Regions from separate parts of the Effusibacillus lacus genome, predicted to be linked through region 2. Evidence: riboswitches for the same ligand, from Rfam matches in the RefSeq annotation. Region 2 holds a riboswitch; each other region holds the start of a gene.
The links. Region 2 has a riboswitch for cyclic di-GMP ahead of EFBL_RS17905 (ATP-binding protein). Riboswitches for the same ligand answer to the same signal wherever they lie in the genome.
Positions count from the first base shown of each region.

Region 1: linked by a shared signal. The riboswitch ahead of EFBL_RS05135 (anti-repressor SinI family protein) and the one ahead of EFBL_RS17905 (ATP-binding protein) in region 2 are both predicted to bind cyclic di-GMP.
Region 3: linked by a shared signal. The riboswitch ahead of EFBL_RS02520 (phosphatase PAP2 family protein) and the one ahead of EFBL_RS17905 (ATP-binding protein) in region 2 are both predicted to bind cyclic di-GMP.

Region 1 is NZ_BDUF01000020.1:12,241-15,475, forward strand. It holds gene EFBL_RS05115 (AtpZ/AtpI family protein) at 1-29, opposite strand, end outside; gene EFBL_RS05120 (hypothetical protein) at 92-442, opposite strand; gene EFBL_RS05125 (anti-repressor SinI family protein) at 598-741, opposite strand; gene EFBL_RS05130 (helix-turn-helix domain-containing protein) at 908-1,249, opposite strand; gene EFBL_RS05135 (anti-repressor SinI family protein) at 1,380-1,529, opposite strand; cyclic di-GMP riboswitch class I at 1,571-1,656, opposite strand; gene EFBL_RS05140 (hypothetical protein) at 2,033-2,836, shown strand; gene EFBL_RS05145 (hypothetical protein) at 2,977-3,235, shown strand, end outside.
Region 2 is NZ_BDUF01000109.1:1,739-4,973, reverse strand. It holds gene EFBL_RS17905 (ATP-binding protein) at 48-1,763, opposite strand; cyclic di-GMP riboswitch class I at 1,984-2,070, opposite strand; gene EFBL_RS17900 (MetQ/NlpA family ABC transporter substrate-binding protein) at 2,217-3,065, opposite strand; gene EFBL_RS17895 (methionine ABC transporter permease) at 3,102-3,235, opposite strand, start outside.
Region 3 is NZ_BDUF01000010.1:11,197-14,431, reverse strand. It holds gene EFBL_RS02525 (MGDG synthase family glycosyltransferase) at 28-1,170, opposite strand; gene EFBL_RS02520 (phosphatase PAP2 family protein) at 1,181-1,696, opposite strand; cyclic di-GMP riboswitch class I at 2,102-2,185, opposite strand; gene EFBL_RS02510 (glycosyltransferase) at 2,266-2,700, opposite strand; gene EFBL_RS02505 (response regulator transcription factor) at 2,756-3,235, opposite strand, start outside.

The DNA of each region.
Region 1 (3,235 bases), on a different contig from region 2:
GACTTCTTGGGAGCTTGCACGGTCTTCACCCTCCAATGATATAGAGTCAGAAAAAGCACCGGTGTGAACACTTGCCATCGGTGCTTTCTTTTTACGTACCTGGGGCGGAACGGTGGGACCGCTCCAGATAATCGAGAAACAGTTTGCAGAAATTGTCGGACAGGGACGCGTACAGAGTGGCAGCTCCTTTTTCAAACACTCCGCTTCGGTTATAAACACGTATCCTGTTCGTTATAATCTTGTGCGTTCCTTTTTCGTCCGGGCGTCCGTCCATCGATTCCCGTTGAATCAGACCGAGAATATCTTCGAACAGAATGTGGTAGGTCTGGTCCTCCCGCTGCAGGATAAACTCTTTGGTTGTCAGTTTGTAACCGATTCCTTTCCGAATTTCGGTTCGTTTCAGTTCCCCGGACAGAGATTTCAGGTTAAGAAAGCGGTTCATAGACAGCCCCCTTTTCTATAGGATATGGAGCTTTACGTCATGATATCATGTTTGCCGTATTTGAGAAAGTATTTGATCTTCCCCCCGCGGGCATGGCAATCACAAAAAAAGAGCGACATCCCCAATGTCGCTAGTAACTGCAATTGCACATTTGACTAATCAGTGGGCCGTTGTAAGGCTTGTGTCAGAAAAGCCCTTATTTCTTCAGGTTGGATACCCATTTCCCTGGCGATGAACAGCAGTTGGATCCATTCATCATCCAAGGTGGAATTGCATAATGCCTCACCCGTTACAATCATTCCCTTACCCCTCCACTGCCATAGAATTCCCCACAATTGATTCTATGCGTTTATTAGAGTTTCATTCACATTGTAAAAACCAGGTTAAGCGCAAAGATTGAACAATATTTACGAATAAAGGGCAAGGGCTGGAAAAGAAAAGAGGAGCACTTCCAGGGTACTCCCTCTATTGGGATTCATTGTGTTTATTCTGCAGCCGCCATTTGTTAAACTCAAGAAATTCACGAAATTGCTCTTTGCTGATTCCAGAATCCATTGCCTCCCGGACAAGGGTGAGCCATTCGCGATCCAATGCATCGGAATCTTTAGCAGAATTGGAAAGAATCAGGGTCTGGATATCCACATTCAGGACGGCGGAGATCTTCTCAAGAAATTGAATGGATGGATTGGCTTGAATATCCCGCTCAATGGAACTGAGATATGACTTTGACACACCTGCCCGGTCAGCAAGTTCAGTTAATGAGAGATTCTTTTCTAAACGCAATTGTTGGATTCGTTTCCCGATCACTGACTTGCCTCCTCAATCAGGTTTCATAATTGTTTCGTTCATTATATCATATAGTTGACATTTTTGTAGGCTTACCCAGCAAAAGGCGACAGTGAAGACTGTCGCCTTGTTTCTGTCCCTAATCATCCGGTCAGCTTTTGAATCCCGATAATTCCAATGAGGCCTGTACAAGAAAACTTCTTACTTCCTCCGGTGTAATGCCCATCTCTCGCGCAGTTTTCATCAGGTCTACCCATTCCGGATCCAACGGTAGACTGACAGCTTCCTCGATGGATACCATTTCCCCTTACCCCTCCAATGGTCAGCTCAAATTGCTTTCCAATTGGCAGCCCAGCCATCATAGTATGGAAACCTTAGACCTGTGGCTTTGCGCCCCTGCCTTTCAGTCAGGTTTGCCTTTATCCGGAAGCTTTACCCCAGTAAAATTCTAATTTAAATTATAGTAATTATCAATTAAAAATATTCGAATTATTTCGATTTTGTTCGACGCTTGTTGGTGTCTCAGGTTATGTTCATTATAAGAAACAACAAACGTTCTATATAACTAACAAAATAAAAGATTGGACAAGATTTGTGCACTATAATGAACAAAAACCGTTCTATACAACGAAAAATGAAAGAATTTACGATTTTTGTTTTCTATAAAAGCCGATTATACTTTGAATGCGGGTTCGATAAAACGAACAAGCGGGCTCGCGAAGAAGGTTTAAACCTATTTTGATTAGGTACATACTGAAACTATTGTTCGACAAATCGAACGAGAAAAACTAGGAGGTAAGGAAAATGAGGAAAAAGTTTGCAATCAGTGCAGCAGTGATCACTTCTATGGTAATGGCCAGCGCAGGTTCCGCATTCGCATCCGTGGACCAGAAGCAGAAAGTTGACAGGGAAAGTTACAGCAGCCAGTACGGTGTTGGTGCCATGGTGGGCCAAACCCAAAAAGCACCTGCATTTTTCGGGCAACAACAAATAGCGAACCAAGCTGACGGTCTGGAGCAATCCCAGAAAGCTGACCAGTACAACGATCAGTACCAAGAGGCTGAAGGATTCTTTGTGGGCCAAGAACAACGATCCGGAGAATCGACCGAACAATACCAAATAGCCAACGGTACATACCGTCGCCCGGTATCGGGTTCCCAATCGCAAAAATCGGACAACTGGACTCTGCAAGGTCAATCTGCTGCAGGCGGATTTATCGGTCAGCAACAAAAATCTTCCAACAGCACAGACCAGTTCTCCAAGACAAAGGGACGCAACAATTCGCAGGAGCAAAAATCGGACAACTGGACTCTGCAAGGTCAATCTGCTGCAGGCGGATTTATCGGTCAGCAACAAAAATCTTCCAACAGCACAGACCAGTTCTCCAAGGCAAAGGGACGCAACAACTCACAGGAGCAAAAATCGGACAACTGGACTGAGCAAGATCAATCTGCTGAAGGCGGATTAATCGATCAAAAACAAAAATCTGCCAATGTTACCCAACAAGGTTCTGTTGCGAAAGGTCATGATATCAACCAAAAACAAAATTCGGATGTAACTGTTGTACAATCTCAAAGTGCTTCTACAACAGGTGACTTGATCGATTAAGAGCTATAAAGCTGGTCACAGCATAGAAGAAATTGACTCCATCCCGGAAAAGGATGGAGTTAATTTCTATCAGCCAACTACATATACATCTAAAAAACTCGTAAGAAGACCGAGATTACATGAGGGAGCAGGATAGCAAAATGATTAGAAAAAGTGCAGTAACCGCATTGGTTATGGCTTTCAGTATGGGTTCTCCACTTGCTCATGCGGAAGAAGCCACCCAAACCCAGACAACTGAGACAAGTTTGCCGCAAAGCCAATCAACCGGCACGCCCGAAACGGGTACAACCACCCAAACACAGGAAACACAAATTGAGACAGTTCAAGAACAGTCTGTCGCCACATCGGGTTCCAACCCGGCCGGCCAGAACCAGGATACACAAATTGGAGCCGTTCAAT
Region 2 (3,235 bases):
CGCCAGTATCAGGAACAGACCAAATGGAGCACGGCAGATGCTCATGTTTATTTAACCAGCGGCAAAACCACTTCCACAGTAGTCCCGACGTTGAGTTTGCTTTGAATTCTGATTGTGCCGTTATGCTGCTCAACAATCCGGTAACTGACCATCAAACCCAGACCTGTCCCCTTTTCCTTCGTGCTGTAAAAGGGCTCGCCCAACTTGTCAAGCCTGTCCTCCGGGATTCCAAGTCCGGAGTCGGAGAACCGGATGACCGCAAGATTCGGTTCCGAAACATGCGTGCTGATAGTCAGATTTCCACCATTGGGCATCGCTTCGAACGCGTTCTTTATAATGTTAATAAATACCTGTTTCAACTGTGCTTCCTCACAAAGAATCCAAGGGTTGTCGATCGAGAAATCCCGTTCGATCTGCACATTTCTCATGATTTTTTCAGCCGTAAACAATAGAACCGTATCTTCCAGAAAGGAATGGAGGTTCGTCCTCTTAAAAGAGGTGGAATAGGGTTTGGCCAAAGATAAAAAGTCCCTAATGATCTGGTTCATTCGATCGATTTCTGAAACTATCAAGTCAAAATACTGTTCTTTCATCCGACCGGATTGCATCAATTGTATAATCCCCCTGATCGTTGTCAGGGGATTGCGCACTTCATGGGCGATTCCGGCAGCCAATTGACCCGCGACGGCCAGCTTTTCTGATTTGAGCAGAAGATCTTCAGCTTGTTTCCGCTCGGTTATGTCCACGCAGGACCCGATTACCTCCACCACTTTCCCGTTTCGCTTAATTGGGCGCAAAGAAGCCAGATAGATGATCCCGTTCAGTTCCCCTTCGTAGATCACGTTCTCTTCTCCGTTCCATGCACGGCGGTAATAACTTTCGGTCTTTAAAGCCATGTCTATTGGAACAAAATTTGACAACTCCTTTCCAATCACTTTTTCCGGGACAAACCCGAGCCTGTACATCAATTCCCCGTCATACAGCGTATGAATGAATTTTTCATCCGCCTCCTTGAATTTGAAGGTCATTCCCTGTTGATGGCGGAGTGTATCCTCCAGTTCCTGTTGCGCAAGATACAGGGCTTCTTGAGCCTCTCTGCGCTTTGTGAGTTCTTTGGTAAATGCGGAAGAAAAGTAAATGATCGTAATGGATGCGATTGCCAAAAAAGAAATTTCATCCAGCCATTCCTGAATCTCCTGATGCCTCATTAAACGGGGGAGAATAATGGTGTACATGATTACGGGAATAAGCAGGGTCTTTAGAGGTCCGAAAAATTCACCGGTTGTAACACTTCCCGTAACCGTTTTTTTCACACCGGCCATCAGTATGTGATTAGCAAGTTCAAAAACAGACGCAATCGCAAACGCCTGGATGTAAGGATTGAGGTAAGCCGTATACCCCATCACTTTGTAAGCAAGCAGGAATGAAAGATAATACATGCCAATGCTGACCGTATAGCGAAACCATTTAATTTTTTTGAAAGACTTTGCATTCTTCCAAAAAGCAAACAATAGGCCGATAATACATGACAACATGCATGCAGAAAGACCAAATTGAAACAGTATCAACAAGCAACCAATGGAACCAGCCTCATACTCAATTCCGCTGGGCAATTTGACAGGAAACAGATCCCAAACAATGACCAGCCCTATGAGCAGCAGATAAAAAAACCAGTTGCTAATCTCGAAATCAATGATCGTCTCCCAGACAGCATATATGGCTACAAGACTTAGAACGTATGTATACAAATTTCTTTCCTTCATGCTGTCTCCCCTCTCAAAATAGGATCCGATCAGATGGTGCCGATAAGTTAAATAATAACACTTATAGAAAAAATTAAAAAGAGAGAATCGGGTTTATCCGATTCTCTCTTGACCGGCAACCTACTAGAACCATGGTTGCCCATAGGTAATCAAGATCGCGAGTGCGTTGAGAGCTGTAAACATGCCTGCTTTGAAAGCTGTTCTCATGATGTCCCCTCCTTTCGGCAACTGGCTGGCTTCGTAGTTTCCTACCGTAGCCCCTGTAGTTTTGCGTCCTCCGGTTTCCCGAAGTTTGCCGTTGTCGGCCACAAAGAGTGGCATTCCATATATTCGTCAGGTGAGAAACCCTTTCCTTTTTACCCGGCCAATCGCATTCCGGAAGACGAATTCCGTGCACTTCATAACAAAAAGACGCCCAAATGGCGTCTTTTGGCGTCTTTTGTATATACAAGATTACTTCTGGGTCATCCATTTCGGTTTTCCGAACCCTTTAAACTGGCTGTCGATGGTTTGCTCGAACTCTTTGGATTCAATGGCTGCCTTGAGGTCTTTGGTAAATTGGGCCTCCAGGTCTTTGGTTTTGACAACCAGCTGGTTCCGGTAATCATCAGGCATATTTTCCAACTTTAATGCTGACAAGAGATCCATCTTGGCTGCCAGAGCAAAGTTCCCCGGTACGGCAGAAAGATCGGCACTGTCGACTGCACGGGGCAGTTGGGCGGCCTCCAGCGGTTTGATGTTCAGTTTCTTCGGATTCTCTGCGATGTCTTTCTCAGAAGCTTTGGAAACATCGACATCCTTCTTGATCTTGATCAAGCCGGCATCCTGCAGCAGCAGCAACGTTCTGGCCAGGTTTGTGGGATCGTTGGCGATCGCAATCGTGCTTCCCTCTTTGATCTCATCCAGAGATTTGAACTTCTTCGAATAAAGTCCCATCGGAGCCGTCGGAACACTGATTACGGCAGAAAGATCCAGTCCCTTGTCTGCGGAGAACTTCTTCAGGTAGACAATATGCTGAAACAGATTGGCATCCAGGGAACCATTGGCCAGAGCCAGGTTCGGTTGAATGTAATCGCCAAACTCCACGACCTCGATCTTATATCCTTTCTTCTCCATGATAGGCTTGATAGCCTTTGATACCATGTCACTGTAAGGACCGGCCGTAGCACCAATCTTCAACTCTTTCTTTTCAGCCGGCTTGGCATCCGGTTTGGCGGCTGGTTCGGTTTTCCCGCCACCGCAGCCTGTCACTAAAGAGGCTGATAGTCCCAGTACAGCAAGTAAACTCCAGATCTTTTTCATGTTTCCTCTCTCCCATTCTTTTGATGTATTGTATGATTACCGCTTGTCCACTTTGCTTCTTGTCCAGTCACCCAGGTATTGAATGATTTGCACAAGCGCGATCAGAACAAAAACGGTTAACAACATAATTTCGTTTTCGTAACGGTAGTACCCGAAACGGATGGCCAGGT
Region 3 (3,235 bases), on a different contig from region 2:
CCAATCCCCCCTTGATATCTGACATATTTACCGGATCATCCGCAGGCGGGAGTGCCGTCCACGGTGTTCCAGCGCTTTCTCCATCACAGCTTCCGCAATTTCCTCGGCAGCTTTCGGACGACGGATGGTCTCCATGCGTCTGATCATTGTTTCCCGAACCGTCTTGTTCTCCGCAAGATAAAGAGCCAGATCAGCCGCTTCGTCCGGTGTATCCGCGGAATAAGCCACTCCCAACCGGGTCATCAGCTCCCCGTTTCGCTGTTCCTGTCCGGGTATCGAAGTATACAGCACCATCGGCAGTTTCATGGTCAGGGCTTCCGATACGGTCAAGCCGCCCGGTTTGGTAACAAGCACATGATGTTGGGCCATCAGCCTGGCAATCTGTCTAGTGTACCCGTATATAGTAATGTTGCCGTTCTGTCCGTACCGGCTCTCCAATTCTTCCTGCAGGGTCTGATTGTGGCCGCAAACCACAGTGATCTTGCAAGCGCCGCAGGAATCGGCAATCGACTCGACCATTGGGGTTACGCCGATTCCCAAGCCTCCGCCCATAATCAGAATTCTGTTTTCAGAATCCGGTCTGATACCCTCTGCGGTTTCCGAACCGGATAACGCTTCCAGAAACGAACGGGATACGGGAATCCCTGTCACCCGGACTTCTGCGGGATAACGGAGACGCTTATGCAGAACGTTTGCGATTGGTTGCGCAGGAACGCAGTAGAGATCCACCCCTTGGTGTGTCCAGTATCCGTGCATATCAAAATCGGTAATGACTGTACACAAGGGAACCTGCAGCCCCTTGCGTTTCATTTCCGCGATCAGGCACGCCGGGAGCGGGTGCGTGCAGACAACCGCATCAGGAGCCAGGCGTCTCAACCAGGAACCTACGTCTTTTTTCAACACACGGTGAACAATCAGGCGGCTGAACCCGTTCATTTCCTTCTCCCGCTGCCACTCGTACCATTTCCCCCACCAGCCCGGCCGCCGGGCCAGTGTTTCCAGATACAAGGCGCGAGTCACTTTTGCCGTGAGCGGGCGAAACGTATCCAGCAGGTTCAGTCTCGTCACCCGCGCATCCGGGAAGGATGTCAGCAACGATTCTTCAATCGCGGAGGCAGCCCGGTCATGACCCGCTCCAATCGATTCGGACAACAATACGAAATGCGGCATGGGTCCCTCCTTAAGCTATCACCAATGCGGTAACGGTACCAAGCATTGCACCGATGGCAATGTCAGTCGGATAATGCAAACCGAGATATACCCGGGATAAAGCCACGAGTACGGCCACACCGTAGAACACAGCCGTAAAAGCGGGAAATGCAATTGTCAACACGGTCGCCATGGAAAAAGCGGCCGTCGAGTGTCCGGAAGGAAATGACGCGTCACAGAGCAACTTGCGCCCGGTGCATACATCTTCAAGGGCCTGATAAGGCCTTCGCCGCGGATATACTTTCTTGCACACGCTGACAACCAGATGACTGATCAACAAACTCAAAGCCATATGAACGCCCGTCTTCATCAGGAACGAATTGCCGAAGAGCAGCAAAGCCAGTGCCAGCAGAATGCTCCAGACCGCCCCTCCGAAGTGGGTGATGCATGGCATTATTTTGTCCAGCAGCGAGGATCTCAAACTATGGTTCACCCAGAAAAATGTCGTGATGTCTCCGCCCCGTACCCAATCGGTCATTTTCTGCATCAGGTGGTTCCTCCCTTCCTCTCAGTCTTAACGTACCATCGAATTATTAAGAAAATATAAAGGTTAGCTTAAGAATTCAAATACTAGCGCTTATCTTACAAGTGCAAAAAGCGCTTCTTGGAATGTTTCAAGAAGCGCAGGGAATTGTCGGAACAACAGGATCAGGACACTTTCTTTTCCGGTTCGGGGTCATCAAGCAGCAGATTGCGGGTCGAATCCTTAAACTCCTTAATGGTTCTGCCGAAGACACGCCCCAATTCCGGCAGCTTTTGTAAACTATGTGTAAAAACGGCAAACAGACCAAGAGATCCCTCAGGAGAGGGATCTCTTGGTTGTGGGGGGTAGGGGGATTCCAAAAGGGTCAATGAGGAAACCTTTTGTGGGATTGAGCAATTCACCGGAACAATCAGCAGCCTGGCGATCATAGCTTTCGCTGTAGACCCATGGCTTTGCGTCCCTGTCTTTCGATCAGGTTTGCCCTTTGTGATTGACTCATTCCTTGTCTTAAATTTTACATATGTCGACAAAATAGTACATAGGACTGTAGGACTATTTTTCGGGAAATTACTTTATAATTCGACAATTACCGCCAAATAAGGGATTATTTTCCTGTTATTTTTATATCCCCGCAGGTCGATCAGGAGAAACGGACTCTCAGTTCCTGTTTCTGCCCACAATGCCCGTATCAGCTCCGGATCAAATTCCTGACTGCTTTCCACCAGTTCGATTCTGGCGTCATTTTCTTCCAGGCGTCTTATGATTTCCCGGGTCGTATCCCGGGATCCGGTATCCACCAGCACAATCCGCATCTCTTTTTTGGACAGAAACGCCCTGTAGCAGATAGTGCGAAGGAGTCCCTCCACGTAATTCTCCCCGTCCTGCACCAACAGTACCAAAGTCAGGCGGTTCTCTGGCGAGGAACGTCTATAGAAAAAACGGACCAGTTTGGTTACCCCTACAATCAAGCCGTATACGGCAAAAGCCCATATCAAAAGGGCCAGCACACCTGCCACCTCCCCTTGTGGTGTCAATATATGCCGGCCCCTATGTAGGCGTTCGTCAGAGTCGGACCCACCCGCGTCGGGCAGCTGTAATAACAGCTTGGGTTCGGTCATCAACCCCGAGTTTTCCCAGTATGGAAGAAACGTGATTTTTCACCGTTTTCTCCGAGATAAACAGGGTTTCCCCAATGTTCCGATTGCTTTTTCCTTCCGCCATTAAACGCAGAATTTCCATTTCCCTTTGCGTCAGCAAATCCTGCCAGGTGTCCTGTTCCACGGCAGTTGCGATTTCATCCTGGAACACCCTGCCGCCACCCATCTTGTAGCTTAGCCGTTTAAATTCATTGATCAGCTTCGTTGTAACCTGAGGATGGATAAATGCCGTTCCGCCGGCCACCTGTCGGACCGCGTCAACCAGGACTTCCGATTCGACATCTTTCAGGAGATACCCGTTGGCTCCTGCACGAATTGCTTCGAAGATGTAGGCTTCGTCGTCATGAATGGATAAGATAAGAACTTTAATTGCCGGGTACATCTC